Regions from separate parts of the Brevibacillus sp. HD3.3A genome, predicted to be linked through region 1. Evidence: riboswitches for the same ligand, from Rfam matches in the RefSeq annotation. Region 1 holds a riboswitch; each other region holds the start of a gene.
The links. Region 1 has a riboswitch for cobalamin ahead of HP435_RS18750 (ABC transporter substrate-binding protein). Riboswitches for the same ligand answer to the same signal wherever they lie in the genome.
Positions count from the first base shown of each region.

Region 2: it holds a riboswitch for cobalamin, as region 1 does, so the genes downstream of both, HP435_RS24060 (energy-coupling factor ABC transporter permease) here and HP435_RS18750 (ABC transporter substrate-binding protein) in region 1, are expected to answer to the same signal.
Region 3: it holds a riboswitch for cobalamin, as region 1 does, so the genes downstream of both, HP435_RS10445 (ABC transporter substrate-binding protein) here and HP435_RS18750 (ABC transporter substrate-binding protein) in region 1, are expected to answer to the same signal.
Region 4: it holds a riboswitch for cobalamin, as region 1 does, so the genes downstream of both, HP435_RS25250 (ABC transporter substrate-binding protein) here and HP435_RS18750 (ABC transporter substrate-binding protein) in region 1, are expected to answer to the same signal.

Region 1 covers NZ_CP085874.1:4,046,809-4,054,488, reverse strand. Annotated here, with positions in the region: gene HP435_RS18780 (manganese-dependent inorganic pyrophosphatase) at 1-780, shown strand, start outside; gene HP435_RS18775 (hypothetical protein) at 839-1,009, opposite strand; gene HP435_RS18770 (MerR family transcriptional regulator) at 1,130-1,888, shown strand; gene HP435_RS18765 (helix-turn-helix domain-containing protein) at 2,033-2,590, shown strand; gene HP435_RS18760 (YbaK/EbsC family protein) at 2,650-3,135, shown strand; gene HP435_RS18755 (MBL fold metallo-hydrolase) at 3,234-4,181, shown strand; cobalamin riboswitch at 4,324-4,466, shown strand; gene HP435_RS18750 (ABC transporter substrate-binding protein) at 4,614-5,597, shown strand; gene HP435_RS18745 (FecCD family ABC transporter permease) at 5,599-6,636, shown strand; gene HP435_RS18740 (ABC transporter ATP-binding protein) at 6,644-7,420, shown strand; gene cobU (bifunctional adenosylcobinamide kinase/adenosylcobinamide-phosphate guanylyltransferase) at 7,434-7,680, shown strand, end outside.
Region 2 covers NZ_CP085874.1:5,140,693-5,148,372, reverse strand. Annotated here, with positions in the region: gene HP435_RS24080 (Ger(x)C family spore germination protein) at 1-917, opposite strand, end outside; gene HP435_RS24075 (spore germination protein) at 914-2,296, opposite strand; gene HP435_RS24070 (GerAB/ArcD/ProY family transporter) at 2,286-3,386, opposite strand; gene HP435_RS24065 (quinone-dependent dihydroorotate dehydrogenase) at 3,534-4,625, shown strand; cobalamin riboswitch at 4,777-4,973, shown strand; gene HP435_RS24060 (energy-coupling factor ABC transporter permease) at 5,121-5,885, shown strand; gene HP435_RS24055 (energy-coupling factor ABC transporter substrate-binding protein) at 5,882-6,166, shown strand; gene cbiQ (cobalt ECF transporter T component CbiQ) at 6,163-6,954, shown strand; gene HP435_RS24045 (energy-coupling factor ABC transporter ATP-binding protein) at 6,959-7,680, shown strand, end outside.
Region 3 covers NZ_CP085874.1:2,129,215-2,136,894, reverse strand. Annotated here, with positions in the region: gene HP435_RS10460 (methyltransferase domain-containing protein) at 1-411, opposite strand, end outside; gene HP435_RS10455 (heme ABC transporter ATP-binding protein) at 408-1,214, opposite strand; gene HP435_RS10450 (FecCD family ABC transporter permease) at 1,211-2,248, opposite strand; gene HP435_RS10445 (ABC transporter substrate-binding protein) at 2,296-3,333, opposite strand; cobalamin riboswitch at 3,632-3,842, opposite strand; gene HP435_RS10440 (M24 family metallopeptidase) at 3,860-4,951, opposite strand; gene HP435_RS10435 (ABC transporter permease) at 5,137-6,030, opposite strand; gene HP435_RS10430 (ABC transporter permease) at 6,049-7,059, opposite strand; gene HP435_RS10425 (ABC transporter substrate-binding protein) at 7,163-7,680, opposite strand, start outside.
Region 4 covers NZ_CP085874.1:5,397,028-5,404,707, reverse strand. Annotated here, with positions in the region: gene HP435_RS25290 (c-type cytochrome) at 1-26, shown strand, start outside; gene HP435_RS25285 (SCO family protein) at 44-619, shown strand; gene HP435_RS25280 (DUF6973 domain-containing protein) at 859-1,281, shown strand; gene HP435_RS25275 (hypothetical protein) at 1,345-1,575, shown strand; gene HP435_RS25270 (MocR-like pyridoxine biosynthesis transcription factor PdxR) at 1,700-3,133, opposite strand; gene HP435_RS29350 (NAD(P)H-dependent oxidoreductase) at 3,312-3,572, shown strand; gene HP435_RS25265 (NAD(P)H-dependent oxidoreductase) at 3,553-4,215, opposite strand; gene HP435_RS25260 (alpha/beta fold hydrolase) at 4,255-5,049, opposite strand; gene HP435_RS25255 (winged helix-turn-helix transcriptional regulator) at 5,159-5,527, shown strand; cobalamin riboswitch at 5,682-5,880, shown strand; gene HP435_RS25250 (ABC transporter substrate-binding protein) at 6,030-7,196, shown strand; gene HP435_RS25245 (FecCD family ABC transporter permease) at 7,225-7,680, shown strand, end outside.

The DNA.
Region 1 (7,680 bases):
TACTTCCAGGTAAAAGAGCCGCGTCTCGTGGAAACAGTAGGAAATGAAGTCAACGAAGTCATTCTCGTCGACCACAATGAACGTCAACAAAGCGCAAACGACATCGAGCAGGTGCAAGTAGTCGAGGTAATTGACCATCATCGCATTGCGAACTTCGAAACGAGCAACCCGCTGTACTTCCGTGCAGAGCCTGTCGGTTGCACGACTACGATTTTGAAAAAAATGTACAAGGAAAACGGCGTGGACATCCCGAAAGAAATCGCGGGCCTGATGCTGTCTGCGATCATTTCCGACACGCTGCTGCTGAAATCCCCTACCTGCACCGCGCAAGATGTTGCGGCAGCTCACGAACTGGCTGAGATCGCAGGCGTGGACTTGCAAGCATACGGCCTGGAAATGCTGAAAGCAGGCGCTGACCTGAGCGACAAAACAATCGCTCAACTGCTCTCTTTGGATGCAAAAGAATTTCAAATGGGCAGCGCGAAAGTGGAAATCGCCCAAGTAAACGCCGTGGACGTCAACGATGTACTGGCCCGCCAAAGCGAGCTGGAAGCAGCGATCTCCGCGATCATTGCGGAAAAAGGTCTGGACCTGTTCGTCTTCGTGGTGACAGACATCTTGAACAACGATTCCGTTGCGCTGGCGCTCGGCAAAGCAACCGAGGCAGTAGAAAAAGCGTACAACGTTACGCTCGCAGACAACAAAGCGGTGCTCAAAGGCGTTGTATCCCGCAAGAAGCAAATCGTTCCTGTACTGACAGATACGTTTCAAGCTCTGTAATTGTTAGAAAAAAGCAAGCTGCCCGGACACATTGGTCTGGGCAGCTTTTTTCATGCATTCAAAACGGATTGTTGTTGTGCTGTTGCAAATGATGCATCGTCTGGTGAGCATAGGCGTCGTCGCTGTAGTGGTGGACGGCGTGCTTGTCTCTGGCCCGCAAGCTGACAGACCCTGTAAAAAAGAAGGCCGCGATGAAGGTGGCTGCTACTGCGATGAGAAAATAGAGCAAAAGACATTCCCCCTTTTCACAATGGCTTGCTTTTACAATAACATTATTTTCCTGCTGCTACTACTGTTGACTTTGCCGGTGCGTAAATGTGTACGATGAATTTGTCAGGAGGGATACAAGATGGAATATACCGTGCAAAAGCTGGGTCTCCTGGCAGGTGTCAGCACCCGGACATTGCGTTACTACGATGAGATTGGCCTTCTCAAGCCGGCGAGAATCAATTCATCCGGGTATCGTATTTACGGGCAGGCAGAAGTGGATCGGTTGCAGCAAATTTTGTTTTACCGCGAGCTTGGTGTCAGCCTGGAGGAGATCAAGGAAATCATGAGTTCTCCCACCTTTGATGCGGAGCGGGCACTGCGGGAGCACCGGGAGAAGCTGTTGGAAAAACGGGCGCAGCTGGATCGGCTGATTGCGAATGTCGATCTGACTTTGGCGCAGCGAGAGGGGACGAAAACAATGACAGACAAACAGAAATTCGAAGGCTTCAAACAGCAGTTGATTCACGACAACGAGCAGCAGTACGGCGAAGAAATCCGGGCCAAGTACGGCGACGAGCGAGTAGAGCGTGCCAATCGGAAAATCAAAGAGATGAGCGAGGAAGAGTATGCGCAAGTCGAGCAATTGAACGAAAAGCTGCACGCGACGCTGAAGCAAGCGTTTGCCAGCGGCGATCCGGGCAGCGAGCTGGCCCAGCAGGCAGCCGATTTGCATCGCCAGTGGCTCAGCTTTTACTGGGACAGCTACAGCAAGGAGGCGCACGCAGGCGTGGCTCAGATGTATGTCGATGATCCGAGATTTACGGCTTACTACGACAAGGAGCAGCCTGGCCTGGCAGCATTCCTGCGCGACGCTGTCGTCATTTACACACAAGCCTAATGACTAGCGAAAAACTTCCCCTGAACCGCGCATGCTTTTGGCGGTTCGGGGGAGTTTTTTGTTTAGGCGCTATTTTCTTTTGTGTTTGTTATGTTATATAATTGTTCATTATCTGATACAAAATGCAAAGAGAGGAGCACTCTGGTGGAATCAATACAGACGATCATTGGAGCAAACTTGGAGACGATTCGCAAAAAGCGGGGCTTGAGCCTCGATAAAGTAGCGGAGCTGACGGGCGTAAGCAAAGGCATGCTGCACCAGATTGAGCGCGGCGATTCCCAGCCGACGGTGACGACCTTGTGGAAAATGGCAACAGGTCTGCAAGTGTCGTTCTCATCGCTGTTGAAGGCGCCGGACAGTGCCGTTTCTTTTGTGTCAATCGCAGACGTGTCGCCCATCATCGAAGACAACGGCTTGTGCCGGGCGTATTTGCAGTTTCCTTTTGATCCGATGACCAAGCTGGAAATGTTTCGCATCGAGCTTGACCCGGGGGCAAGCTACTCGTCGACTCCACACAATGAAGGCGTCTACGAGTACATTACCGTCAGCGCGGGCGAGTTTTGCCTGAAAATCAAGGACGAACGGTTTCGCATGTCGGAAGGAGACGGCATCCGTTTTGCTGGAAACGTTCCCCATCAGTACAGCAATGAAGGCGAAAAGCAAGCCGTCATTCAGGTCGTGATGTATTACGCAGAGCCTTAGCTATAACCATACCTGTCGTTCATTTAACGAAAACGTGTAAAAGGAAAGGAGCAAAACTAATGCAGCGATTAAAAGAAAGCGCGCAGAAAGTGCAAGCGAGATTGCAACAATTGGGGTATGACAATCAGGTGGTCGAACTGCCGGATAGCACCCGCACAGCTGCGGAGGCAGCGCAAGCGATCGGATGCGAGGTCGCGCAAATTGCCAAGTCGATCATTTTTCGCCGGAAGACGACGGACAAGCCTGTTCTGGTCGTGGCAAGCGGCACAAACCGGATCGACGAAAAGCTGCTCGCGCAATGGATGCAGGAGAAGCCGGGAAAAGCAGATGCCGATTTTGTGCGCGAAAAAACCGGATTTGTCATCGGCGGTGTCTCGCCCGTCGGACATCTGGAACCGATTGAGACGTGGATTGATGAGGATTTGCTTCGCTTCGAAGTCATCTGGGCGGCTGCCGGGCATCCGAACGCTGTTTTTTCGCTGACGCCAAAGCAACTGGTACAAATGACGAATGGCGAAGTAGCGCGCATCGCTTCCCGCCCGTAACCAGCCAAGAAACGGCAAAGCCCTCTCGAATCCGGGCACGATCAATGGTAAAGTGGAAATATTCACACGATATCAAGTTGGCAGGGGGAGAAAAATCGATGCAACCTACTGAACCGATTTCCTTGGGACACCGCATCCATCTGATTGACGGCTTTGACATGGGCTGGGCGGAGCGGACGGGAACGTATGTAATAGCAGAGGAACAATTGACGCTTGTCGAGACAGGGCCAAGCCCGTCCGTGCCGTACATTGTGGCAGGATTGCACAAGCTCGGCTTTTCGCCGGAGCAAGTCAAATACATCATCGTGACGCACATTCATCTGGATCACGCGGGTGGGGCAGGCTTGTTTTTGCGCGAATGCCCGCAGGCCAAAATCGTGGTGCATCCAAAAGGAGCGCGCCATCTGGTGGACCCGAGTCGCTTGATTGCGGGAGCGAAAGCCGTTTACCAGGACGATTTCAACCGCCTGTTCGATCCGATTGTGGCGATTCCCGAGGAGCGAATCTTGGTGCGAAAAGACGGAGACACCTTGCCGATCGGGCCGAACTGTGTCCTTGAATTTTTGGATTCGCCCGGCCATGCGAACCATCATTTCAGCATTTACGATCCGGTTAGCCGCGGCATGTTCACAGGTGATACAGCGGGCGTTTTTTATCCGCAGCTCCAAAAAGACGGATTGCATTTCGTTTTGCCGTCCACGTCTCCAAATCAGTTCGATCCGCAGGCGATGCTTGCGTCTATCGAGCGTTTTCGCAAGCGCGAACTCCAGCGTATCTACTTCGGGCATTTTGGCATGACGGAAGAAGTGGAGGACGTCTATCGGCAAGTGGCAGAGTGGCTTCCCGTATTCGTGGCAGAAGGCGAGGCGGCCGTTTCCGCCGGGCTTGGCACGGAGCAATTGGGGGACAGGCTGTTCGCTCTTGTCAGCCAGCATCTGAAAGCGCGCGGCATTGCCGAGCAGCATGAAGTGATGAGCGTCCTGCGACTGGATTTGCAGGTGTGCGCGATGGGAATTATCGATTACTTGCACAAGCGCAAACAGTAATTTTCGTCGGTTAGGCAAAAGGCTAGTGGCTGCTGCAGGTTGACGGGTAGCCTGGGCCTGCGTTTTGGTGCAAAATGACGCATTCTTTTTTGGGCCAAGGAATGCTATGATGGTGGGTGAGTCTTAGCTTGCAGGCACAAACAACTGAATACAGCAAGCAGGTGCCTCGTCTGTCATGGGCGAGGTGAAAAGGGAAGCCGGTGCAAATCCGGCGCGGTCCCGCCACTGTAAAGCGGCTGTCGCAAGCCGCAAGCCAGGAGACCTGCCTGTTTGCATGATGTGCCTGCGCCTTCGCGGAAAGGTTCGGCCCGTTCAGGACTTTTTGGCGTGACCAGATCGTTCTGGCAAGTCGACCCTTTTGTTTCCCGCTGGAAGCGAAGGGGTTTTTCTATGCTAAGAATCAACCAGTTGCCCAGAAAGGAAGTTATACATATGAAACGTTCGTGGAAACTGCTCATGCCCATGGTCATTGCTGCAAGCTTGGTCGGCTGCACAGGCAATGGCAACACGCAAACAGCCCCTGCTCCAAAGACAGAGGCGCCACAGACAACACCACAGGAAACAACGGCCAAAGCGACTGTCTACCCGCTGACGGTCAAGGATTCGACGGGAAAAGAAGTGACCTTGCAAAAAGAGCCGCAGCGGATTGTCTCCACCTCTCCGGGTGAAACAGAGATTTTGTTCGCACTCGGCCTGAACGACCGGATCGTCGGGGTGTCCGACTACGACGATTATCCGGCAGAAGCTGCCACGAAGCCGAAAGTGGGCGGTGTCGTCAAGCCGAGCGAAGAGGCGATTCTCGCCCAGTCGCCTGATCTGGTCATCGGCGGAATCTCGATGGATGAGCCTGTCGCTGCGAAGCTGAAAACGTTGGGCATGCCTGTTTACGTGACTCACCCGCAAAAAATGGATGAGATATTTGACAACATTTTGGCGATGGGTGTCATTACAAACAGACAGGAGCAGGCGGAAAAAGTAGTCGCAAGCATGAAGCAGGACATCGCGCGCGTGCAGGAAGCGGTCAAAGCGGTGAAGCCGGAAGACAAGAAAAAAGTGTACCTGGAATTTTCGCCGGGCTGGACGGTGGGCAAAGGGGAATTTCTGGATGAGCTGATTTCACTGGCAGGCGCGACAAACATTGCCGCTGATACCCAAGGGTGGAACCCGATCAGCGAAGAAAAGATTTTAAAAAGCGATCCTGACGTCATTTTGTATGCAAAAGGCATTACGGACGACAAGACAGGGAAAAAGCTGGAGGACATCATTGCGAACCGCAACGGCTGGGACAAGATGAAGGCGATCCGCGACAAGCAGATTTTCGGGATGGAGCAAAATTTGCTTTCGCGCCCGGGACCGCGGATTACCCAAGGTTTGATCGAGGTAGCCAAAGCGATTTACCCTGATCTGGTGAAATAAAATGAAGAAGCAGTTGCTTTTATGGGGAGGGGCCAGCAGTCTGATCCTGCTGGCATCGGCGGTAGTCAGCATTTCGATGGGAGCGGCATCGCTTCCGCTTTCGCAAGTATGGCTGATCTTGTTGCATCAGCTCCCCGGCATGTCGGACTTGGTTGCCGTGACATGGCCGGATTCGTCCGAGCAAATCGTGATGAAAGTGCGTTTTCCCCGCGTCATCCTGGCGATTCTGGTAGGGGCTTGCCTGTCGCTTGCGGGCGCCGGATTTCAAGGGGTGCTGCGCAATCCGCTCGCAGACCCGTTTACGATGGGAGTGGCATCCGGAGCTGCTGTCGGTGCCGCTTTTCTGATCCTGTTTGGCTTGCAATTCGCTTTTCTCGGGGAATGGAGCACGCCTGTGGTCGCCTTTTTGACGGGGCTGTGCAGTCTGTGGATTGTACTGTCGCTGGCGAAGACACAGGGCAAGCTGCAAACAGAGACGCTCATTTTATCCGGGGTCGTCATTCAGGCGTTTCTCGGTTCGCTCGTCTCTTTTATGGTGTCCTTGTCGAACCAGACGGTGAACGAAATCGTCTTTTGGCTGATGGGCAGCTTGTCGTTTCGCGGCTGGGCTTTTACGTATGTACTGATTCCGTATGTGCTGATCGGTGTAATCATCCTTGTTGGCTATGCCCGTTCCTTGAACTTGTTTGCCCTGGGAGAGCGTCAGGCAGCGCATTTGGGCGTCAATGTCGACAAGACGAAGCTCATTATTTTGCTCGTATCCACCTTGTTGACGGCGGCGGCGGTTTCGATCTCAGGGATCATAGGCTTCGTTGGCCTGGTCGTGCCACATCTGGTACGGATGCTGGTCGGGCCGGATTACCGCATCCTGCTGCCGATGTCGGCGATTTGCGGCGGTATCTACGTCCTGTGGGCGGATACATTGGCGCGAATGCTGCTCGTTCCGACGGAAATTCCGCTCGGTGTCGTGACCGCCTTTTTGGGAGCGCCGTTTTTCGCCTATTTGTTAAAGCAAAACAAACGGATCGGAAGGAGGTAGACCTGCGATGATCCACGTACGAGGTTTGCAGAAAGCTTACCAGGATGTAGCGGTTCTGAGAGAAATCGAATTCGACGTGAAGCGGGGAGAGTTTTTCGGCATCATTGGCCCGAATGGCAGCGGCAAATCGACGCTGTTGAAAATGATCTCCGGCGTCATTGACCCTGACGCGGGCGAGGTTACGCTTGCTGACAAGCCGCTTGCCCGCTATACGCGCAAGGAGCTGGCCCGTGTTCTCGCCGTACTGGAACAGGAAGGACTGCCTCCTGTCGGTTTTCGTGTCCGCGAGGTGCTGGAGATGGGGCGCTTTCCTTATCAAAACTGGCTGGGCGAGGAAAAGGAAGACGTTACGCCGCTGATTGAGGAAATCATGCAGTTGCTTGGTCTTGCGCCGCTGGCGGAGCGTACGCTGGATCAGCTGAGCGGAGGAGAGAAGCAACGCGTGGCATTGGGCAAAGCGCTCGTGCAAAAACCGCAACTGCTGTTGCTGGACGAACCGACTACGTACCTCGACATCGGCTATCAGATTCAGCTCATGGATATCGTGCGCAAGTGGCAAAAGACGACGCAAGTGACCGTCGTAGCGGTTCTCCACGATTTGAATCTGGCGTCGCTGTACTGCGACCGCATCCTGATGCTGCACAGAGGCGAGCAGATCGGTGTCGGTTCGCCGCAAGACATGCTGCAAAGCGACCGGATTGAAGCGGTGTACGGCACAAGACCGATCGTCATGGAGCATCCTGTCCATCATTTGCCGCAAATCATGCTGCAATCCCGGGCGTAAGGGAGGCGTGGGAATGATAGTACTTGTAACAGGCGGTGCACGCAGCGGCAAGAGCACGTTTGCGGAAAAATATGCGGCCCATCTGGGAAAAGCAGGCGTCTATATCGCTACCGCGCAAGCTTTTGACGAGGAGATGCGGGAGCGGATCGCAAGGCATCGCGAGCGAAGACAGCAAAGCGACTTTCCTTGGGAGACGATCGAGGAGCCTTACGCACTTGCTGACGTGATTCGCTCACTCAGACAGCGTGACGAGCCTGCGC
Region 2 (7,680 bases), 1.1 Mb from region 1:
TGAATGTGCGCAGGGCTGACCGGACTCATTAGCTCGCGAACAAAGCCTAGCAGATGCACCTTCAATTTATAGCGGGGAATCGGCCCGGTGGTGAGCGGGACGATTTGCAGTCCTACGTGCTTGATGCGGATTGTCGCTTTGGGAGTGTTGTTTTCGCGGATGATCAGGCCGGCAAACTCGGTGTCTTTGTTCATCCAGCGCAAGCCCATCAGATCGCGGCTGGGAAAATAGCCTTTCCAATTGCCGCGATGCAGCGCGTGCACCCCGTCTATGGACAGGCGCGAGGTGTAGTGATTGTTCTCCTTCCACGAGTGGGTGTAGATGGTGACATTGGGCAGCAGCACGGTATTCGAAGGGTCCCAAAAGTTGCTGATGAAGCGGTAAAACTGGGTCGGCTCGATAAAGGAGCGCTGCTGATACACGTCTTTTGGCTGATGCAAAAGGGACGTCAGCGGAGAGAAGCCAGTCAGGGCGTGATTGCCAAGAATTTTGTCGACCGGCTCCCTCGTCGCGAACACCCATTTTGTATAGCGGATCAAACCGTAGCGGTTCAAGATGTCATGCGTCGTGATTATGCCTTTTTGCAGGATGCGCTCGTGAAATACGAGAGACGAGACGAATCCGAGGAACAGCGGCACTTGCGAGTTTTTTTGCAGGTTGTCAAAAGCGGACATCAGCGTCTTACCTCTCCCGATGGAAATAGCAGCGGGAGGCGAATCCGGTTGACTTCCCGTTTCCTGTTTGGCGACGCTGGACAGGTCGACAGACTGGGCGTAGAGGACGTATTCGTCGTTGATAAAGTCAACGCCAAAAGCAGACAAATAGCTCAAATCCTGAATCGATTTCTGATCCCAGCAGCCGCTCAAAAGCGTTGTGGCAAGCAGCAGCAAAGCGCAAGCGATGCGGGCGTATTTCATTTGGTGTTCCCGTCCTTTTCAGGCTTTTTGCGGAAAAAGTAAATCAGCGGCTGGAACAAGACCAGATACAGATTGGACAGCACGTTGGACGAGCCCATCAACACGTAGGGACGGCCAAACGAGGTCAAAGTGGACAAGTAGTAAATAATCGCAATCATTCCGATGACGAATCCGTACATGCCGATCGTCGACGACAGGAGGAAGACAACAAAACGGGTGACCGTGACAGCACCGCTCAGCGCCTGGTTGACGAGAGTGAACGAAGCGACGACTGTCAGCGAGCCTACGAACAGCATCGAGGGCGAAGTCAACCCGGCGCGAATGGAGGCGTCTCCGATGATCAACGCGCCGACAAGCGCCAGCGTTTGCCCGACGTTTTTCGGCAGACGTGCTCCCGCTTCCCGCAGAAACTCAAAAATGAACAAAATCACGAAAAGCTCCATCGGGGCGGAAAAGGGCAAGCCTTTGCGTCCTTGGGTAATCGTGGCGAGCAGCTGGAACGGAAACTGCTCGACATTGTAGGCAGACAAGGCAATCCAGAACCCGGGCAGAAAAGCGGCAATCCAAAAACCGCCGAGACGCAGCATGCGCTCCAGCCAGACGTACGTGATCGGATACTGATCGTCCTCCGGAGACTTGATCAGCTCCAATAGCGACACGGGAGCGATCAGGGCGAGCGGAGAGCCGTCCACCATGATGACCGCTTTTCCTTGCAGCAACAAATAAATCGCAAAGTCGGGACGCCCTGTATAGTCGACTAGCGGGAACAACGAATTGCGATTGTCGCTCAGCATTTTTTCCAGCAGCGCACTGTTGATTATTTTTTTGTTTTCGCAGGCAATCAGCCGATCGCGAATCATCTCAAGCAGGTCGGGAGGGACCGTGTCTGTCAAATACAACAGGGCAATCCGGCTGCGGGAACGGGTGCCGAGAATAAAAGGCTCATAAGCGAGTGTGATCGTTCGCATGCGTTTGCGGATGAGGGCCACATTGGTCGACAAATCCTCCACGAAGCCGTCTCGCGGGCCTTTGATGGAAATTTCCGTGTTGGCTTCTTCTGTACCCCGTTGCGGCCGATTGGAAATGTCCCAGGAAAAAGGCGGCGAATCCCCCAAAAAAATCAGCAAGTCTCCCGCGAAGAGCCGTTCAGTCCACAGCTCCGGATTGGTGAACAAAGGGACGAGCGGAAGCGAGCGCAGATCGCCAGAATTTACGCAGTGCTCCAATTGAGGCAAAGCCGTCTCCTGCAAATGCCGTACGTCCGCCAAACCTTCGCAGTACAGCATGAGCACAGACTGATCGTTCGGGGTGACAGCCCGCAGGAAGACGACATCAGCACAATGCGCAAATCTATCACGCAGCTCCTCTTCAAGGGTCATGGCTCACATCCTCCAATCTGGTTGGTTTTCGCAGCGACAGCAGGAACAAGATGAGTGTGACGACTACCATAACCAGCAAGTAAAAAGGATAGTAAATCTTCGAGAGAAACGTCACGAATTGCATGTCGCTGTAAGGAAGACTGGTCAGGGCGATCATGCTGGCGCCAAGGACGAACATGACGTATTTTCTTTGCTTTTTCGTGCGCAGGACGAGCAGCTCCCCGAGCAGCAGCAAGCAAAGCGTAATGCGGATAAACGACCCGGACAGCCACTGGAAAATCGAGAAAAACTCCATGTTCTCGATGTCTTTGCCGATCGTCAAAAGCCGCCATTGCTCAAAGGCGGGAAACCGCTGGCGCGTCGATTCCACAGGCCCGAACTCGGCGATGGCTCCTGTAAGCGGACTGAGGGTCAGTACCAGGACGATCGCGATCATGATGATATAGTGGACGGCGCGAAGCGGTTTGCGAATGTGGTGTTGCAGCAAAAGCAACAGGAACAGCTCGGTAAATCCTCCTCCTACAAACACCATGGCGTGCAGGGTGGGCATAAGCCCGTTCTGGAACAGCGGCAAAAGCTGGGTATAATCTTTTTTGGGAATGTTGCCAAACGCGACGAACATGCCCAATAACGAAACGGCAGGCAGCAGGATGCCGGAAGTAATGCCGACAGAGGCTATGCCGCCGTAAGAGGCGAACACGCACAAAATGATCAGGGCAAGCGCTGTCACCCATTCCGGTGTCTGCGGCAAATAGTTGACGGTAGTCCATGTTTGCGTATCGATTAAATTGACGAGGGCCATCAAGTACAGGCAAAGGATGATCGGGGCGAGGAGCAGATGCCGGACGGTTTTTCCAGATCGCAAAAGAAGCCACTGGGACAGCGACATCTGCTTGATCCGTCTATTGATGAAAAACAGGGCGTATGCCCAAACGGCAAAGGGGATGGCGCCAATAATGACGCTCAGCCAGGCATCGCGCCCAGCTTTGCTGAGCAGCAGAGGAATAAGGGTAACATGGTTGGTTATTCCGATTGAGAGCATCATGACCATGATCGCTTGGCCAATCCCGATTTTTCCGTCTGCTTTCATGAAACATACGTCCCCTTTTAAATCGCTGGTTTTGTTATAGTTTGTCTGCTCGACTGGAAATATGTATCGCGTATAAAGGTTAGCCCACGAGAAACAAAGTGTGGTATTCTACAATGAGGTAAAAATGGAGTAAGGAGTGCAGCCGGGATGTATAAGCTCATAAGAAAATATCTGTTCCAGATGGATACGGAAGAGATTCATGAAAAAACGGTTGGTGCCTTGAAGCTGATGGAAGATTCTGCTCCGGGAAAAAGCTTGCTCAGAATGATGTTCCAGTTGAAGGACGAGCGTCTGGCGACAAAGCTGTGGGGAATGACTTTTCCCAATCCGGTAGGACTCGCCGCCGGTTTTGACAAAAATGCCGAAGTGTATCATGCGCTCGGTGCGCTCGGGTTCGGCTTTGTGGAAATCGGGACTTTGACGCCGCAGGGACAGCCTGGCAATCCGAGGCCCCGCTTGTTCCGTTTGCCTGAACACGAAGCAGTGATCAACCGAATGGGCTTCAACAACCACGGTGCGTATTTGGCTTCGCAGCATCTGGTAGATTACGCTTATTCCGATGTTCCGATCGGGATCAATATTGGCAAAAACAAAGTCACTCCTAATGAGGAAGCGGCTTCTGACTATATCAAGTGTCTGGACATGCTCTATGCGTACGGCCATTATTTCGTCATTAACATCAGCTCGCCGAACACGCCGAATTTGCGCGACTTGCAGGAGACAGAAAGCATGCGCCAGCTGGTGCGGGCGATACGCGAGAAAGCGGCTGAGCTGGAAGCGCGCGGCATTCAGAAAAAACCGATTTTGCTCAAAGTAGCTCCAGACATGTCTGACGAGCATATGCGCGATGTCGTGCAAGGGGCTGTGGCGGAAGGTATTTCCGGGATTATTGCCACCAATACGACACTGTCGCGGGAAGCTGTTCAAGGGCATCGGTACGGCGAGGAAGCGGGCGGTTTGAGCGGAAAGCCGCTGACAGAGCGATCGACAGCGTGGGTGAAAGAGATTTATCAGGAAGTCGGAGGCAAAGTGCCGATTATCGGTGTCGGAGGCATTTTTACCGGAGAAGACGCCTATCAGAAAATACGCGCGGGCGCCAGCCTGGTCCAGGTTTATACTGGCATGATTTATCAAGGGCCTGGCATTTCGAAGCAGATCAACAAGCAATTGCTCAAGCTGATGCAGCGGGACGGTTTTTCCCACATCAGCGAAGCGGTTGGCGTGGACGCGAAAGCGTAGAATCAAAAACGTAGAACCAAAAACAAGGCTCGTGCAGTCAATGACATTCGCCAAAAGGTCATCGGTTGCAGGAGCCTTTTGATAATAAGCTTTACGCTGGATTGGGCGATTGAGTATAATAATGTAGGACAAGCAAGAACTGTCAAACAATTGGATATTGTCGGCAATAGGTGCCTTTGTGTGCATGAGCACGAAGGGTAACAGGGAATCGGGTGAAAGTCCCGAGCGGTCCCGCCACTGTAATCAGGGAGTTCTCTTTGATGAAGTTCCACTCATATTCATATGGGGAAGGACAAAGAGCGCATCGATCTGAAAGCCAGGAGACCTACCTACTTGCCACACCCTGGAGACCTTCGCGGAAAGGAGCGGTGAATACGGAGCAATTGGACAGAAGTTCATGTCTATTGTTTTGTGCGCATACCTCGTCTGCTATCGGATGGGGCTTTTTTGATTGGAAAAAACGGTAAAAAGAACAGCAAAGGAGGAGAAGTTGCCTTGAATCGATCACGCTTTGTCTCGACCTGTTTATTGATTGCGGGCTTTGTTCTTTACTTTCTCGTAAATGAACCGCAAACTTCTTACGCGATGCACATTATGGAAGGGTATTTGCCGCTGTCGTGGGCGTTGTTCTGGTGGGTAGTATTTATTCCGTTCTTCATTCTTGGCATTCGTTCGTTAAACAAAATCGTCAAAGAACACCCGCAAATGAAGCTGCTTATTGGCGTATCAGGTGCCTTTGCTTTCGTGCTGTCTGCTTTGAAAATTCCTTCGGTGACGGGAAGCAGCTCCCATCCTACCGGAACAGGACTTGGGGCGATCATGTTCGGCCCGTGGGTGATGTCTGTGCTGGGCAGTCTGGTGCTGTTGTTCCAAGCCTTGCTGTTGGCGCATGGCGGATTGACCACGCTTGGCGCCAACGCTGTTTCGATGGCGGTTGTCGGGCCGATGGTGGCTTACGGGGTGTACCGCCTGATTGTCCGTGCCAACGGAGGACAACGTTTGGCTGTCTTCGCTGCGGCAGCTCTTGCTGACCTGGCGACTTATGTAGTGACATCTGTTCAGTTGGCGCTGGCTTTTCCGGCTGAGTCTGGCGGGGTATTGGCTTCTTTCGCCAAGTTCGCTGGCATTTTTGCCATCACACAAATTCCGTTGGCGATCAGCGAGGGGCTTCTGACCGTGCTCGTCTGGAACTGGCTTCAATCTTACAATGCAAAAGAGCTGGCGGAGCTGCGCTTGCTGAAACGGGAGGAATCGCTGTGAAAAAAGGAATGAACTGGCTGCTGCTCCTGGGTGTCGTCGTGCTTGCGATCGTGCCGTTGCTTTTGGTGCAGGACTCGGAGTTCGGCGGAGCGGACGGAGCGGCAGAGGAAGCGATCAAGGAGATTGCCCCTGCGTACGAGCCGTGGTTCCAGCCGCTGCTTGAACCGCCAGGAGGCGAGACGGAGAGCTTGCTGTTTGCCGTGCAAGCGGCATTGGGAGCGGGCATTGTCGGCTATGCGATGGGCTTGTACAAAGGTCGGCTGGATAAAAACAAAAAATGAACTGGCAGCAGCTTGACTCTCTTTCGTATCAAAACCGTCTGAGATTTTTGCCGCCGGAACACAAGCTTCTGTTTGCGAGCGCGTTGATTTTGCTCGTTTTGACAGGACATGAGTGGTTGCAAATGGCGATTTGCATTTGGATGGGAGTATGGGTGATCGGATATGCCCGTATTCCCGTCCGTTTCTATTTCGGATTTCTTCTTTTGTCTCTCTCGTTCTTTGTTTTGGGTTTGCCTGCACTTCTGCTGGAAGCGACAAGGGCGGAGACAGCTCCTGTGACTCAGATGGCAGTGGCGTGGCATGTCGGCCCTTATTTGATATACGTTCCAATGAGCGCCATCAGCAAGGTGTGGGTGCTGTTTTGGCGAACGATGGCCAGCCTTGCCTGCTTTTCCTTTATTTTGTTTACGGTGCCGTTTGCCGAGATTTTGCAGGTGTTGCGCAAGCTGCGGCTTCCGGTCATCGTTACGGATTTGCTGATGATTATGTACCGCTTTATTTTCGTGTTGCTCGGCGTCTCCCATCAGTTGTGGATTGCTCAGCGCTCGCGTGGCGGACACCGGGGATTTCGCGCGACGATGCGCGACATCGGCGGTCTGGCTGCCCAGCTGTTCGTCAGGGCGATGCGCAAATACGATGCGTTGTACAAAGGGATGGCAGCCAGAGGCTTCGGGGAAAGCTTGCAAGTGCTTTCTTTGCACAGTCATTCCCGCTCCAGACGATATGAATGGGAGTCGATAGCAGGCTGTGTTCTGCTGATTTTGCTGGAGTGGTGGACAGGGGGATAATGCTTTGACATCATGGCTGTTGGAATTTGCTGACGTGCACTACGCCTATCCGGGTGGCCGCGGCCCTGTGCTGCGCGGACTGTCCCTGGGCATTCCAGAAGGGAAAAAATGCGCGCTGCTCGGACGAAACGGTTGCGGCAAATCTACTTTGTTTTTGCACGGGAACGGGATCATCCAGCCGCAGCAAGGGCAAGTGAGCTGGAAAGGGACGCCGCTCAGCTACAAACGCGCTGCCTTGCAGGAGATGACGCAAAAAGTCGGTCTTGTCTTCCAGGACCCGGAGCACCAACTGATCGCCAGTACCGTAGCGGAGGATGTATCCTACGGGCTGTGCAACCGGAACCTGCCGGCGGACGTGATTCGCCAAAAGGTACAGGCGATTCTTCAGGCGTTCGGGATGACCGAGCTTGCTGACGTGCCGATTCATCACCTGAGCCTGGGGCAAAAGCGTCGACTGGCTTTGGCCGGGGTCATGGTGCTGGAACCGGAGCTGTTGCTTTTGGATGAGCCTACGGCGTATCTCGACCGCTATCAGACGCGAAATCTTTTGCGCGAGCTTGATGCGATTCACCAAAACGGGACGACGGTGCTAATGGCGACGCATGACATGGATATCGCGTTTGAGTGGGCGGAATGGATTTGCGTGATGGACGCGGGCAAACTCGTATTTGCCGGAGAGCCGCAAGAGGCATTGGCACAAAGGGAGCTGCTGGAAAGCCTGCATCT
Region 3 (7,680 bases), 1.9 Mb from region 1:
CTGGTCTTTCAGCATGCGCCGTTTCTTTTTCGTCGCCATCTCCAGCATGTCCGGACTGTTGTCCACGCCGCAGACGGACAACCCACACCGCGCCAGCTCAATCGCGATCCGCCCCGTGCCTACCCCAAGCTCCAGCACAGACACGGGAGCGAGCTGCGCTTCCTGCATGAGCCAGTTGCGATAAAAGGCGATCCCCGCCTTGCCCGCGAACTGATCGTAGTAAGTGGCTTCCAGCCCGATGTATTTGGCTTCAGGCAGAGGCAGATGCCGCCCTTCTCCCTGCATGCCGCACGTCGTACAGACGGAGCCTGCCAAATGTGAAAAAGGCACCCCCGGTGGGACGCCATTTTTCGTATCGCCTAACCATTCATCATATCGAAATTTGCATACTTGGCAGCTGTAAACACTCATAACGCTTTGACCTCCTGTCGAGATTGCTCGTTGCGCAATGCTTCGGAAAAGAAATAGACGTGTTTTTTCCCTGTGCGCGGATGAGTGATTACTTCCGTTTCTACCCCGAACACATCCCGAATCAAGCCGGGTTCCAAAACCTCATCAGGGGTGCCGGAAGCGACCAGCTCACCGTCGCGGATGACGTACAGCCGATCACAGTACATCGCGGCGATGTTGAGATCGTGCAGCGATGAAAACACGGTAATTCCGAGTGTTTTGACCAAATCCATGACTTGCAGCTGATACCGGACATCCAGATGGTTGGTCGGCTCGTCGAGAACGAGAAACTCCGCTTGCTGCACCAGCGCCCTGGCAATCAAGACGCGCTGCTTTTCCCCGCCGGACAAGGAAAAAAAGCTGCGCTCGGCGTAAGCCTGCATCCCCACTCGTTCCAGCGACTCCTCGCAAATGCGGCTGTCGGCTGTCGTATCCGTTTGAAACAGCCGCTTATGCGGTGAGCGGCCCATCATGACGATCTCCATGACCGTAAAGTCAAATTCGACCGAGCTTTCCTGACGAACCACCGCCATGCGCTGTGCATTTTGCCGGGCAGACAGCTGGTACACGTTGTCATCGTCGAGCGAAATCAATCCGCTGTACGGCTTCAGCACGCGATAAATGCTTTTGAGCAAAGTCGACTTCCCGCTGCCATTCGGCCCGATCAGCCCGACGAACTCACCGGAGCGGACCGTCAGACTGATGTTGTGCAAAATCGTTTTGTTTTCCAGCCCGACTGTAATGTTCTCCACATTCAGATTCATCGTCCGCTACCTCCGAAAGAATAAGAACTGCGCAGCATCAGCCAAATAAAGAACGGGCCTCCGCACAACGCCGTGATGATCCCGATAGGAAGCTCCTCCGGGGCAAAAGCAAGCCGGGCAATCACGTCCGCCCAGATCAGAAAAATCGCTCCCAGCAAGGCGCTGACGGGCAAGACGCGTCGGTGATCGGAACCGACGATAACCCGCACGATATGCGGCATCATCAAACCGACAAATCCGATCGCTCCGCTGATCGAGACGATGACTCCCGTGAGCAGGGCCGTAATGACCAACAGCAGCTTGCGAAATTGCACCGTGTTGACCCCAAGCGTCCCGGCAGACTCCTCGCCCATCAGCATCGCATTCAACGAACGATACTGCGCCAGCAGCACGATCAGACAAATGACCACGATCAATGTCGGGATGGTCAAATACTCCCACTTGCCGCCCGCGAGACTGCCGCTCATCCAGAACAACACGGAGCGGATGCCGTGTTCGTTTGGCGCAGAAAAAATGATCAAACTGGTAATCGCCGACAAAATCGCAGAAATGGCAATCCCCGCCATGAGCAAGCGTACGGTCGAGTTTTGCCCGCCGATTCGCGACAAAGTAAAAATAAGCAGGATCGAGACAAGCGCCCCTGTGAAAGCGCCAAACGACAGGGCGAATTGTCCGTACATGCTGAATGCTCCGAACAAAATCACCAAAGTCGCTCCAGCCGATGCTCCCGAGGAAACGCCTAATATGTACGGATCTGCCAGGGAGTTGCGAACGAGAGACTGAATCGCAACCCCCACAACAGATAGACCAGCCCCGACAACTGCCCCCAACAGGACACGGGGAAACCGAATATCCCAGATAATTGTCTGCTCTCCTTTTGACCAATCCACTTCGATCCACTGATTGGTCAGCGGAAGATTCGATAAGGCAATTTTCCATACTGTCGCTGGTTTGATTTCCACCGAGCCGAGTGTTACCGCAAACGTAATCGAGACGAGCAACCCGATCAGCAGGGCAACGATGATGAAGGGCATCTTGATCTTATGCAGGGCCGTTCCCTCCTTAATTAAGCAGCCGTTCTTTATTTGAATTTATCCGGGTACAGTCCTTCGCCGAGGATTTTCAGCGCGATCGGTGCGCGTACCCCTTCGGAAGCTGCGGACAGTGGCAATACAATCAAACGTTTGTTTTGAATCGCTGGCAAGTCAGCCAGTTCCTTTTTGGCGAGCAAAAACTCTTTCTTCTGATCAATCGTTTTGTCGCCGTAATCCACGACAACGATAACGTCAGGCTTGCGGTTCACGACTTCTTCCCAGCTCACCGTTGCCCAGCCTTTTTGAATGTCGTCAAACACGTTTTTGCCGCCTGCCGCCTTGATCAGGGCAGTCATGTAGTTGTTTGCAGCTGTGAACGGCTGATCTTCTCCGCTATCGTACACAAACACGCTGAGCGGCTTGTCCACGGTACCGATTTTGCTTGTCGTTTGTTCCATTTCCGCTTTCATTTTGCCAATCAGTTCGTTCGCCTTGTCTTCCACGCGGAAAATGCGGCCGATGTTTGCAATGTCAGCGAATACGTCGTCAATAGTCGGGCCCGGCTTGTTGGAAGACTCTTGCAGGTACGATTTGACCCCTGCTTTCTCCAACTCCTCCATCGAGCCTACACCTTTATCGCCAAAGGCGCTTTTCCAGCCTGCATACACAAAGTCAGGGTTGGCAGCCATCAGCACTTCTTTCGTCGGGTACTTGTCGGACAGCACAGGCACTCTGTCGTAGTCAGCTTTCAACTCAGGCAAAATTTGATCGTCCAAATACGCAGTCCCGGCCATTTTGTCAGCCAGACCGAGAGCGAGCATAATTTCCGTCACGTGCTGGTTCATGGTGACAGCGCGTTTTGGTGCTTCCGGATAAGTCATTTCGATGCCGTTGTTGACGATTGTCACTGGCTTGTTTTCGCCAGCGGCTGGCTGAGCAGCTTGCTCCGAGCCTGGCTTGGTAGCAGCTTGTTCAGGGGCTGCCGGTGTTGCGGAACCACACGCAGACATGAGCAGCATGATTGCAGTCACAGACGCGAACCAAAATCCTTGCAAGGCTTTCTTTTTCTTAGGTGTTTTATTCATTTGTTTTGTTACCCTCTCTTCTTTTCATGTTCTCTGTGCGATGAAAACAATTGATATGTAAATCGTAATTATTACGAATTACATCTACACTATACGGAAAGCCGCTCCGTTTGGCAATACAGGAAATGGCATCTCCCCCTCTCCACGTGTTGCTGCCACGATGATACCCATAGAAAAAAGCACCCCCCAGTTTTCCAATCGGGAGGTGCTCGACATACGCAGACATATCTATAGATCCAGCGTTTGTGGAGCGCCTTTTCTAAAGATTGCTTCTACATCTGTCCCATCCTCGTGGGTCGATTGCAAATGATCTCATGGCAGGTCTCCTGGCTCACGAATCAACATGCCTAGTTCCCTTCCCATTTTTCGTCTCGCGAAAAACAGTGGTTGCTGCGTACTAGGCACTCCTCGTTTACAGTGGCGGGACCGCGCCGGATTTTCACCGGACTTCCCTATTAAGCTGGCGGAACCAAACAATTCCAGCCAGCACCATCAGATTCATATGAAATTGTGTGTTTCGTGATCGTTAGCCAATCACAGTCAATTGTTTCGGGAACTTGCTCAATACTTCCACGCCTGATTCGGTTACGAGCACATCGTCTTCAATGCGCACGCCGCCTACTCCCGGTACGTAAACGCCTGGCTCGATGGTGAACACCATGCCTGGGCGAAGCGTTTCCTGATTTTGACCATGTACGGACGGGTATTCGTGCACATCCATGCCCAAACCGTGTCCCAGTCGGTGCATGAAGTATTCGCCATAGCCCCGCGCCGCAATCAAGTCGCGAGCGGTCTTGTCGAGATGGGCAAAAGTCACGCCTGGACGAACCTCTGCAATCGCCGCCTCATTCGCCGCAAGCACTGTCTCGTAAATTTCGCGCAGTTGTTCGCTGACTTCCCCGACGGCAAACGTGCGGGTAATATCGGAAACGTAACCATCAGCTGCTACGCCGATGTCAAACAGCAGCAAATCGCCTTCCTGCACCTGGCGCGACCCTGGCGTTCCATGCGGCAATGCCGATTTTTCGCCTGCCAGTACCATCGTGGAAAAGGATGGGCCATCTGCTCCCAGACGCTTCATCTGAAATTCCAGTTCCGCGACAATCTCCATTTCGGTCTGACCGACTTTGAATTTTTTCAACGTCTCGCCAAGCGTATCTTCGATCAGTTGAACCGCATTTTTCAAACGGGCAACTTCATCTGCCGATTTGATCAGGCGCATTTCACGAAGCGGTTCTTCCACATCGGTGTAGCTCTGCGCACCGACGGCTTGTCCCATGGCTTCGAAGCGCTCTACGGTCATGTGGCTTTTCTCGATGCCCAGCTTGGACAAGCCCGCTGGCAACGCCTGCTTGAGAATCTCGTACGGATTGTCCGTATCCGTATGTGTAAGAATCGTCTGAACAAACGATGCTGCCGCCGCCGCTTCCCGATCAAGGGCAGGCACAATCAGCGAAGGCTCGCCTTGGGCCGGAATGATCAGCCCCATAAAACGCTCGTGCGGATCAGTAAAAAACCCGGTCAAATAGTAAACATGCTTGGGAGAAGTGATCAATACCGCGTCTAACTCATGGTTTGCCAAAAAATCGTGCAGCTTCGAAATACGCTCCTGGAACAACTGCGTCACCTTCTCTTTCGACAATATTCTACCCCTGAGAATACCATTTTCCTGCCTAAAAAAGAAGAGAGAAGCGGAAAATTCTCTCATGAATCCTCCAGCATATGCCCAAAGAAAATAAGCCAGCAGACGCGAAAAAAGGGGCAGCCTGGACGCTTGTGTCCCTACTGCCCTTCGCACTACAACTAATTTTTCATCCGTGGATCAAGCGCATCCCGCAAGCCGTCGCCAATCAGGTTGAAGCCAAGTACGGTCAACATGATCGACAGTCCGGGAAAAATAACCGTCCACGGCGCTTTTTGAATGTATTGACGGGAATCGGAAAGCATTTTCCCCCACTCAGGCTCCGGTGGCTGCGCACCGAGTCCAAGGAAGCCGAGTGCCGCCGCTTCAATGATCGCAGTAGCAATCCCCATCGTCCCTGTCACGATGATCGGAGCCAGGCTGTTCGGCAAAATGTGCTGCATAATGATCCGGGAATCTTTCATCCCGATCGCGCGCGCCGCCATGACGAACTCTTCTTCCTTCAAGCTGAGAACCCGCGAGCGAACCAGACGTCCAAAAGTCGGAATGTTGATAATGGCAATCGCCAACAGCGCGTTTTGCAAAGACGGCCCCAAAATCGCGACAATCGCAATCGCCAACAGGATGCTTGGGAACGCCAGCATAATATCAAAAATGCGGGAGATCAGCGTGTCAATCCATTTGCCGTAAAATCCGGCGAGCAAGCCGAGAATCGTTCCGGCGACGACCGAGCCGATGACGGAAAAGGTGCCTACCCACAAGGAAATGCGCGCCCCGTACACGACGCGGCTGAACACGTCCCGCCCGTTGTAATCCGTTCCAAACCAGTGCTCCCCCGATGGCGGCTTGTTTTTCATGACCAGCTCGCCTTCATCGTAAGGATACGGCGCGATCATCGGAGCAAACACAGCGACCGCCACGAAAAACAGGATAATCGCCAATCCGACCATCGCCAGCTTGTTCTTGCGCAACGCCCTCCACGCTTCCCGCCAAGGAGAGACTACTTCTTCATCTTTTACTTTCCAGGTCACAGTCTGTACGTGAGTTTCTGCCATATCTCCTTTGTCCCTCCTCTAGCGGTATTTAATGCGCGGGTCAATGTAAGCATACAGAAGGTCGACCAAGAGATTGATCAGTACGAAAATCGTAGCGATCACCAAGATGCCGGACTGGATCACCGGATAATCCCGGTTTCCGATGGCTGTGAAAATGTAGCGGCCGACGCCGGGCCAGCCAAAAATCGTTTCGGTCAGCACCGCTCCCCCCAGGAGCAAGCCTGTTTGCAGACCAATCACCGTCAACACGGGAATCATTGCATTTTTCAATGCATGCTTGTACACGACCCAGAACTGCGCCAAGCCTTTTGCCCGGGCTGTTCTGACGTAATCCGCACGCATCACTTCCAGCATGCTCGATCGGGTAATCCGGGCGATAATCGCCATCGGAATCGTTCCGAGAGCCACTCCGGGCAGGATCAAATGCTTGACCACTTCCCACAGCTGATCCCACTGTCCAGCCATAATCGTGTCCAGTATATAGAACTGCGTAATGGCCTCTACAGGATTACGCGAATTGTCGCGACCAACGGATGGCAGCCATTTCAGTTCTTGCGCAAAGAACCATTGCTCCATCAAACCTAGCCAAAAGATTGGCATTGAGACACCGATCAAGGCGATCAACATCGCACAGTAGTCAAACCAGGAGTTTTGCTTCCACGCAGACAAAATTCCTGCGTTCACTCCGATAATCACAGCGAAAAGCATGCTGACGATCGTCAGCTCGGTAGTAGCGGCCAAATACGGCCCGATTTCTTGCGTGATGCTTGCTCCGGAATGCAGGGAAACTCCCAAATCTCCGGTGATGATTTGCTTCAAATAGTCAAAGTATTGAATGTACCACGGATTGTTCAAGCCTAAAACTTCCCGTAAATCTTCAATCGCTTTCGGACTTGCTTTCTCTCCCAATATGGTCAGAGCCGGATCACCTGGGATGGCACGGATGATGGAAAATACGACGATGGACATGCCCAGTAGAACGGGGATGAGCATAAAAATTCTTCGGATGCTGTAGGATAGCAATGCCATCTCCTCGCTTTCCTTACAAAAAGATAATGGCTAGGTGCAAAAAGAAAGGGTAAGAAGAGGTTTTCTCCTCTTACCCTGCTTGGCTTTCACATTCCATCCGGTTTTACTGGAAGTCAACCTTTTCCAGACTCTCGGAGCCTTTTGGATGCGGCTTGTAGTTGATGATGTTCGCTTTGGCAGCCAATGCTGGCGTAGAGTGAGCCAGTGGCACCATCGGCACGTCTTTGAAGATCAGCTCTTGCACTTGCAGGTACAGCTTCTCGCGCTCTTCCTTGGTCGTAGCGGACTGAGCAGCCATCAAGAGCTTGTGCGCATCTTCATTTGCCCAGCGCGTACGGTTGTTTCCGCCGATGTTGTTTTTATCCAGCAAAGTCGCCAGGAAGTTGTCTGGGTCGCCGTTGTCGCCGGTCCAACCGAGCATGAACATTTCTTGCTCGCCTGCTTTTGTTTTTTCCAGGTAAGTCGCCCATTCCATCGTCACGATTTCAGCTTCTACGCCGATTTTTTTCAGGTCTTGCTGGATTGCCTCGGCAATTTTCACGCCATCAGGCATGTACGGACGAGCAACTGGCATTGCCCAGAACTTGATTTTGAAGCCGTTCGGGAAGCCTGCTTCGGTCA
Region 4 (7,680 bases), 1.4 Mb from region 1:
AATGGTTGTCTGCGAAAAAGGAATAGAGCGGGAGGAATATGCGATGAAAAGAGCAGTTTGGTTCATCACTTTAGTCATCACAATCGTATTGGCGACCGCCTGCGGCAGTGAAAAGGCAAGCAAGCTGAACATACCCGTGCAACCTTTCGCGTTTACTGACCAGGATGGAAAACCTTTTTCCTCAGCCGATGTAGAAAACAAGGTGTGGGTCGCCAACTTTATTTTTACGTACTGCGCGACGGTTTGCCCGACGATGACAGCCAACATGGCGCAGTTGCAAAAGAAAGCGAAGGAGGCGGGAGTGGACGTCGAGCTGGTCTCCTTTTCGGTCGATCCAGAGCAAGACAGCCCGGAGGCACTGAAGGCTTATTTGGGCAAATTCGCTGCCGATTTTTCCAACTGGCATGCATTGACCGGCTACGAGTTTGCCGAAATCAAAACGTTTTTGCTGCGCTCGTTCCGGGCTACGATTGCCAAAGACGCTGCATCTGAACAAGTCATTCACGACACGCTGTTCTATCTGGTCGATCAGAACGGCAAAGTGGTGGCACGCTATGACGGCATGACCGATCCGCCTTACGACGAGATCATGGAGGACATCAAGCTGCTGCAAAAATAGGGCAAGACAAAAAGAGAAACTCCTTTGGCGAGTTTCTCTTTTTGTCGATAAAGCCCTGTCCCGTTTTGTTATCTTGCCAGCAGCAGCGCTAGGAGAACAGCTTGAAATTCCTCTGGCGCATTGTCAAAAGCTACTTGCCTGTTGTTACGGAAGAAATCGGCTTCCACTTTTTCATTTTGGTCAATCGGAACGAGATAAATGCCGGATGAATCTGGCTCCAAGCTCTGATGGTGACTCTTATGGCTGGGAAAGGGGCATGGAATTATACAGAATTAGCTTTCGGTAGAAATGGTACTGATGAAGAATCAGATGCTTTTCGACATGTGTTATGGAATATGTGGATAGTATGGGCAGTGAATGATAGTTGGGCAGAAAAGTGGACGAATGCCCACGAAGATGGTGCTTCCTATCAAAACAAAAAATCTCTAACATATAAAATGGATATGCACAATAATGCAGAAGGACGATACAAAGCAGCACAAGAGGGGATAGACAGTGATAGCAGTCGTTCAGACATTAAAATTGCGATTGATGAGTTATACAAAAGCGGAAAGCTTAAAAAAATTAATAAACCGAACCCTAAAAAAGAGAGTACCTGGACACTAGATAAATTTACAGGTAAAGAAGAGGATTATGCAGATCAAGATCTTCCCCCTATTTAGTAAGAAAAAAGAGAACCAGGAATAATCATTCCTGATTCTCCTTTTTGAAAGAAGGTGATATTTATGAAGAATAAATTAATGGTGCCTTTGGCTGCAACAGCAATAGTTGTGGTGCTAGTATTTGGATTTTTATATGTGTGGACTGGAACCGATTACTATAAATTTTCTGATGGAGCATCTTCAGAACAGATAGAAGCTCTAAAGAGTAATAAAATAGATTATATAATCAAAGAAGATGGGTCTTTATGGATAAGAAAAAGTGACGAATTGAAAGTAGCACAATGCTGTACATAGCAATGGTTTCTTTTAAAGTTTTTCCCCTGAATTACTGAGGCCATAAAGAAAGGCCGTCGAGAAAGTCGACAGCCTGAGAAACTCGCGACAGGAGGTTTTCTTTTTCTGGACATTGTGGCGCGAATCAGCTTAAAACCGCACGCAGAGCCGAGGCGAATTTGGCTACGCCAAGCGTGATTTCTGCTTCTTTCGGGCGGGCAAAGGTGAAGCGAATATAACCGGAGTCAGATCCGTACACACTTCCGGGGGCGACAACCACGCCGCGCCGCAGAGCTTCTTCAAACAGCTGGTTGTCGTTGATCTCGGGCACAATTTTGCACCACAAATGCAGTCCGCCCTGCGGAAGCGTGAACGTCACCAGATCAGGCAGTTCCGTTTGCAAGGCTTCCACCAGCAAATCGCGGCGATAGAGCAGGCGCATCCGCAGTTGCTCCAGGTGGGGCAGGAAGAAGTTGGAGTGCAAAAATTGGGCGGCAATTTTTTGCGGAACGACGCTCAGGCCGAAGTCCATCTGCTGTCGCGCGTCTGCCAGTCGTTCCACGACGGAGTGGGGGGCCACCATCCAGCCGACGCGCAAGCCGGAGGCCGCGATTTTGGAAAAGGAACCGATGTACAGGACGGAGCCGAGCTGGTCGTGCGATTTGAGCGGGGCAGGCGGATCGCCATCGTAGGACGTGAGACTGAATGGATCGTCCTCCACGATCGGAAGCCCCAGCTCGCTGGCCACGTTCAGCAGTTGGGTACGGCGGGCCGGATTGAGGCAAATGCCTGTCGGGTTTTGAAAAGTCGGATTGAGAAAAATCATTTTGATCCGGTGTTTTTTATACAAGGAGCGAATATCTTCGGGATCGATGCCCTCCGGACTGACCGGGAGCCGGAACAGGCGCAGGCCGGCCGACTGAAACATCGGCAAAGAGTAGCAATACGATGGATCTTCTATGGCGACGGCATCCCCGGGAGCGAGCAAACATTGAGTGATCAAATAAAGCGACTGCTGGGAACCCGATGTGATGAGAATGGACGAGTCTGTCGTGTTGATCTGCCGATACCGCGACAAATAGGAAACGAGTTCTTCGCGCAGTGGCGTGAAGCCTTGGGGATTGTCGTACCCTAAATATTCCGTAAAGGGGTTTTCTTTCATCAAGGTGCTGATTTCCTGACCCGGAGACAATTGCGCGGACAGCTCACCGCTGGCAAAGTCGATCATGCCGTCTTTTTGCAGGGCCTCGCGAATGCGGCGCAAGTAAAACAAATTCGGGAGAAACTGCCCGCCCTCCACGTACCGATGCCAGTTTGGGGTGTGTTTGGGGGTCGCTTCCCATTTGTTTTTGCAGACGCGCGTGCCGCTGCCTGTCCTGCTTTCGATGATGCCGAGTGCACGCAGCTCTTCGTAAGCCAAAATGACGGTGCTTCGATTGACCCCCAACTGCTCTGCCAGCTTTCTTTCAGAGGGGAGCAAGCTTCCAGGAGGATATTCTCCATAAGAAATCCTGCGCTCGATCTCATCGGCGATTTGGTGATAGAGTGTTTGCGTGCTGGACCGATCAGGTTTCCACATGATAATCACAACCTTGGACATATTCGTTAACAATGATATTGACAAGAAACAAACTTATCATACCACGCGAATGGAAGCAGCTTCGGCCGAAAGAATACCAATCTATTGAACATGGATGGGTGAATGGCTGAGCAATTGGATGGTTTGCTTTTGAGAAAAATGTGGTATTCGGTGATCAATCACCGAGCAGTTTATTTCCGCTGACGGCTATATTATTGTTGCTCCGATGTGGAATTACGGCGTGCCGCCGATGTTGAAGGCGAATATCGATGCGGTGTGCATCGCCAGAAAAGCATTTCGCATGACGGAAAACGGCGCGGACGGCGTCATTTCCGTCTTGAAACAACTATATATGGAAAAAGGGCCGCCCCGAACATCCATTCTTGTTCGGGGCGGCAATAGTGGCAGTAGCGATGTCGTTACTCGACGTAGCGAATGATGTGTTCGCGCGGCTGTCTTGTTTTCGGGCGCGGCTCGTTTTTGCGGTAGCCAAAGGCAACCATGCAGGCTACGCCGAAGCGTTCCTTGTCCAGCAGTCCTTCAGCTTGCAGGAGTTCCTCTGCCTGTTTTTTGTCGAAGCCTTCGATCGGGCAGGAATCGATGCCGATCATGGCGGCTGAGGTCATCATGTTGCCAAGGGCGATGTACGTTTGTCTGGCTGCCCATTCGAACATGACGCGCTCGTCTGCAAACAGCTCAAAATCTTGCTTCAAAAATTTGTCGTACATGGCGCTTTTCGCGGTGATGACGTTTTCCGGCAAAAGCTGTACGTTTTTCATCTGGTTCATTACGTAGTCGGAATCAGCCGCCATCTCTTGCTTGGTACGCGCCAGGATGATGACAAAATGACTCGCTGTAGCCAGTTGCTTTTGCGCTCCCCAGGAAACGACAGACAGCTTGTCGCGCAGAGCGCGGTTTTGCACGACGAGAAAGTTCCAAGGCTCAAAACCGAATGAGCTGGGAGAAAGGCGAGCCGTTTCCATAATGAAAGCGAAGTCTTCTTGTGCAATCGTTTTGTCTGCGGCAAATTCTTTAGTGGCGTGTCTGGTTTCGTATGCTTGCAAAATCTGTTCTTTTTGGATCATGTTATCCTCCAGATAAGGTAAGTTATTTTGGGGAAGTCATCGGGTAGAACGGACAAAGGACAGGACGGTTTCGATCAGCTCTGCCTCCTGCTCCCACAGTACCAGGTGCCCTGAAGCGATCTCGTGGTAGCGCGCGTCAGGCAGGAGAGCGGCCATTTCCCTTGTCTGCTCCACAGGCACCATGCGATCGTAAGTCAAGCCGATGGCCAGTGCTGGGGCAGTGACTTTGCCAAGCAAAGGCCGCAGGTTGATGCGAGTGTCAAGTTCGGCCTGTTTGCCAGTACCTTCGGCAAGTGTCGCAGCCAAATTGGCGGTAAACTCATGCAACTGCTCCAACGTTTGAAACGAGCTGTAAAACGCCGGGCTGAGGCCAGTGTGGATGGCGAATTGGGCGAACAGCTCCCGATCCTGGCGGAACAGCTTTTGCCACAGATCGAACTGATAGGCGACAGCGAGATCGCTTTCTACCCAGCCCGCGATCGCTGTCACCGATTGGACTCGCTCCGGGTATTTGGCGGCGATGGCCGTTGCTACGACAGCGCCGAGCGAGTAGCCTACGACATGAAAGTGCGTAAAGCCTTCCTGCATAACTGCCTGCACATTTTGCTCGACCAGATCGTCCAGCTCCAGCCGCTCGCGGTCGTCTTGCGTTTTGCCCGAGCCGCTGTAATTGGGGGTGATGACGGTAAAGTCAGGTGCCAGCGCCTTGCCGAGATTGCCCCACGTGCCTTCGTAACTGCCTCCTGTACCGTGGATCAACAGCACGGCAGGTCCGCTTCCTTCTACTGCATATGCGACGTTTATGGGACCAACCTGAACGAATTTTTCCATGAGGGCCTCCTTGAAATCGTGTTTTACAAAAGTGATCTTACCGAATACACTGTAAAAAAGTAAGTACGCACTTTTTCGTTGAATACTTACCAAAAGGGAAGTGAGAACCATGGGGAACCAACAGGTGATTTATCAAATAAACGGCAAACAGTTTCAGTGTCCGATCGAGCTGTCTGTTTCCATTCTTGCAGGAAGATGGAAAACGACGATTATTTGCCAACTGATGAACGGGAAAAAGCGGTACGGTGAGCTGAAGAAAAACATCATGGGCGTGAATCACAAAATGCTCGCGGAACAGCTGCGGGAGCTGGAAGAGGCGGGGATTGTGCTGCGGCATGTGTACCCGGTCGTTCCGCCAAAGGTGGAGTACGAGCTGACAGAGCGGGGAGAAGCACTGCGTCCCGTGATTGAATACTTGATCAAATGGGGAGAGCAGTTTGGCACGCCTGTGGCGGATGAAGTGGAGCCGACTGCCTAAAACTGCTGAAAGCACCGGGCCATAATCGCATACGACAACCATACGACCACCTGAGAACGGCGGATTTTTTTCGGGCGAAGGCAAAAGAGGGAAGGAAGCGGCCGATTTGTTTTTACGGTCCCCCCTCCCTATGAAAATAATGGTATAATCAGCCAAGAATAGCATGCAGCTAGGTGCCTTTGCGAGAGCAAGGGGTAACAGGGAATCGGGTGAAAATCCCGAGCGGTCCCGCCACTGTAATTGGTGAGTTCTCTTTCCAACATGTCACTCGGTATGGAGCATAACCATCGGGGAAGACGAAAGAGCGCGATGAGCCAAAAGCCAGGAGACCTACCTAGTTTGTCACACCCGTAATCCTTCGCGGAAAAGGTGAGGTGTAGGAAGAAGCTGCGACAGCTTGTGTCTATTTATTCATGATGTCGACTGATTACTTCTACACGTTTGCCTCGTCCGGCGGGACGGGGCTTTTCTATTGATCACAAAAAGATAGGGAGTGGAAACGATGCTGCAAAAGAACCGGAAAAGCTGGATCGGCAAAGCATGGCTGTTTGGCCTGCTCACGATTTTTTTGGTCGTGACTGGCTGCTCTGCTGCTTCACCGTCATCGTCAACGCCTGCGGAACAGAAAACTGAACAGGCGGTGCCGCAGGAAAAGCAGGAGCTTGCTTTTCAAGATTCCGCAGGGACTGCGATCACGGTAAAGCTGCCAGTAGAGCGGGTGGTCGTGCTCAATCGCAACACGGCAGAAGCGATCAAGCTGCTGGGAGCCGAGCAGTACGTGCTGGCTACAGGCGACACGACGGTCAAAAATAACCCGTACCTCGGATTTGACAGCAAGCCGGATGTGGGGGAAACGAAGCAGATCAATCTGGAGCAAATCATCAGCTTGAAGCCGCAAATCGTCTTCGCCTATACGAATCGCCCCGACAAGACGCTGGAGGAAAAGCTGGAGCCAGCCGGAATCAAAGTCGTGCGAATGAACAACTATTTGCCGGAACAGATGGATGAGGAGCTGAAGCTGCTCGGCAAAATTTTTGATAAATCGGACAAGGCAGACGAATTTCTCGCCTGGAAGCATTCGATTGAAAAGCTGTTAGCGGACCGGGTGGCGGGCATCAAGGAGGAAGACAAAAAACAGGTGCTTGCCTTGTCAGCCGGATTTCTCAATACGAACGGGGGCTACCGGATTTTCCCCAGCCAGTCGTTAGACGGGAAGCCAGGAGTAGGGGAAGGCTACGCGACGATTCTGGCTGGCGGGAAAGACGCTGCCGACTTGCAATGGAATCCGGCGGAGGCGTCGACTACGATCATGGTCGACGAGGAATATGTGCTCAAGCGCAACCCGGAGGTCATTACCCTGCACGGCACCTGGCTGGGTGGCTACAATGTGAAGGATACGAAGCCGTTTGAAGAAGCGCTGCGCCATATTATGAGCACGACATCTGTTTCGCGGCTCAAGGCGGGGCAAAGCAAAGACATTTACTTTTTCTACACCAACTTTGTCGGATCGGACAAGCGGTATATCGGCAATCTCCAACTAGCCAAATATTTGTACCCGGATAAATTCCAGGATATCGATCCCGAGCAGTATGCCAAAGAGTATTTTGAAAAATGGTTAGGCGTGCCATACCAAGGCATTTGGCACTATTCGTTCAAAGATGTTCAATGACAGCCAAGGACAACCGCTGAGCAAGCCAGTGCAGCGACCGATCCAGGCCATCTATCACGGGAGCGTGAAAAGCAAGCTGCTCATTTTGACAAGCCTTTTCCTCCTGCTGGTGCTGCTGACGCTTTACGCAGTCAGTCAAGGGGCTGTAGAAGTTGCGTTGCCTGAGCTTTTGGCTATTTTGTCCGGACGCGCTTCCGATGAGATGACCGCCTACATCGTATACGAGATTCGGCTGCCGCGCATGGTCATGTCGATCATTACAGGAGTTTCGCTGGCATGTGCCGGTGCGATTATGCAGGCGATTTTGCGCAATCCGCTGGCAGACCCTTTTACGCTCGGCGTATCGAGCGGAGCGGCTTTTGGAGCAGCATTGGCGATCGTGGCCGGGACGAGTGTGTTTGGCATCAACCTCGTTTCGAGTGGACAGTGGATGATCGCTCTTAATGCCTTTGTGTTTGGCTGTCTCGCTGTGGGCGCGGTCTAC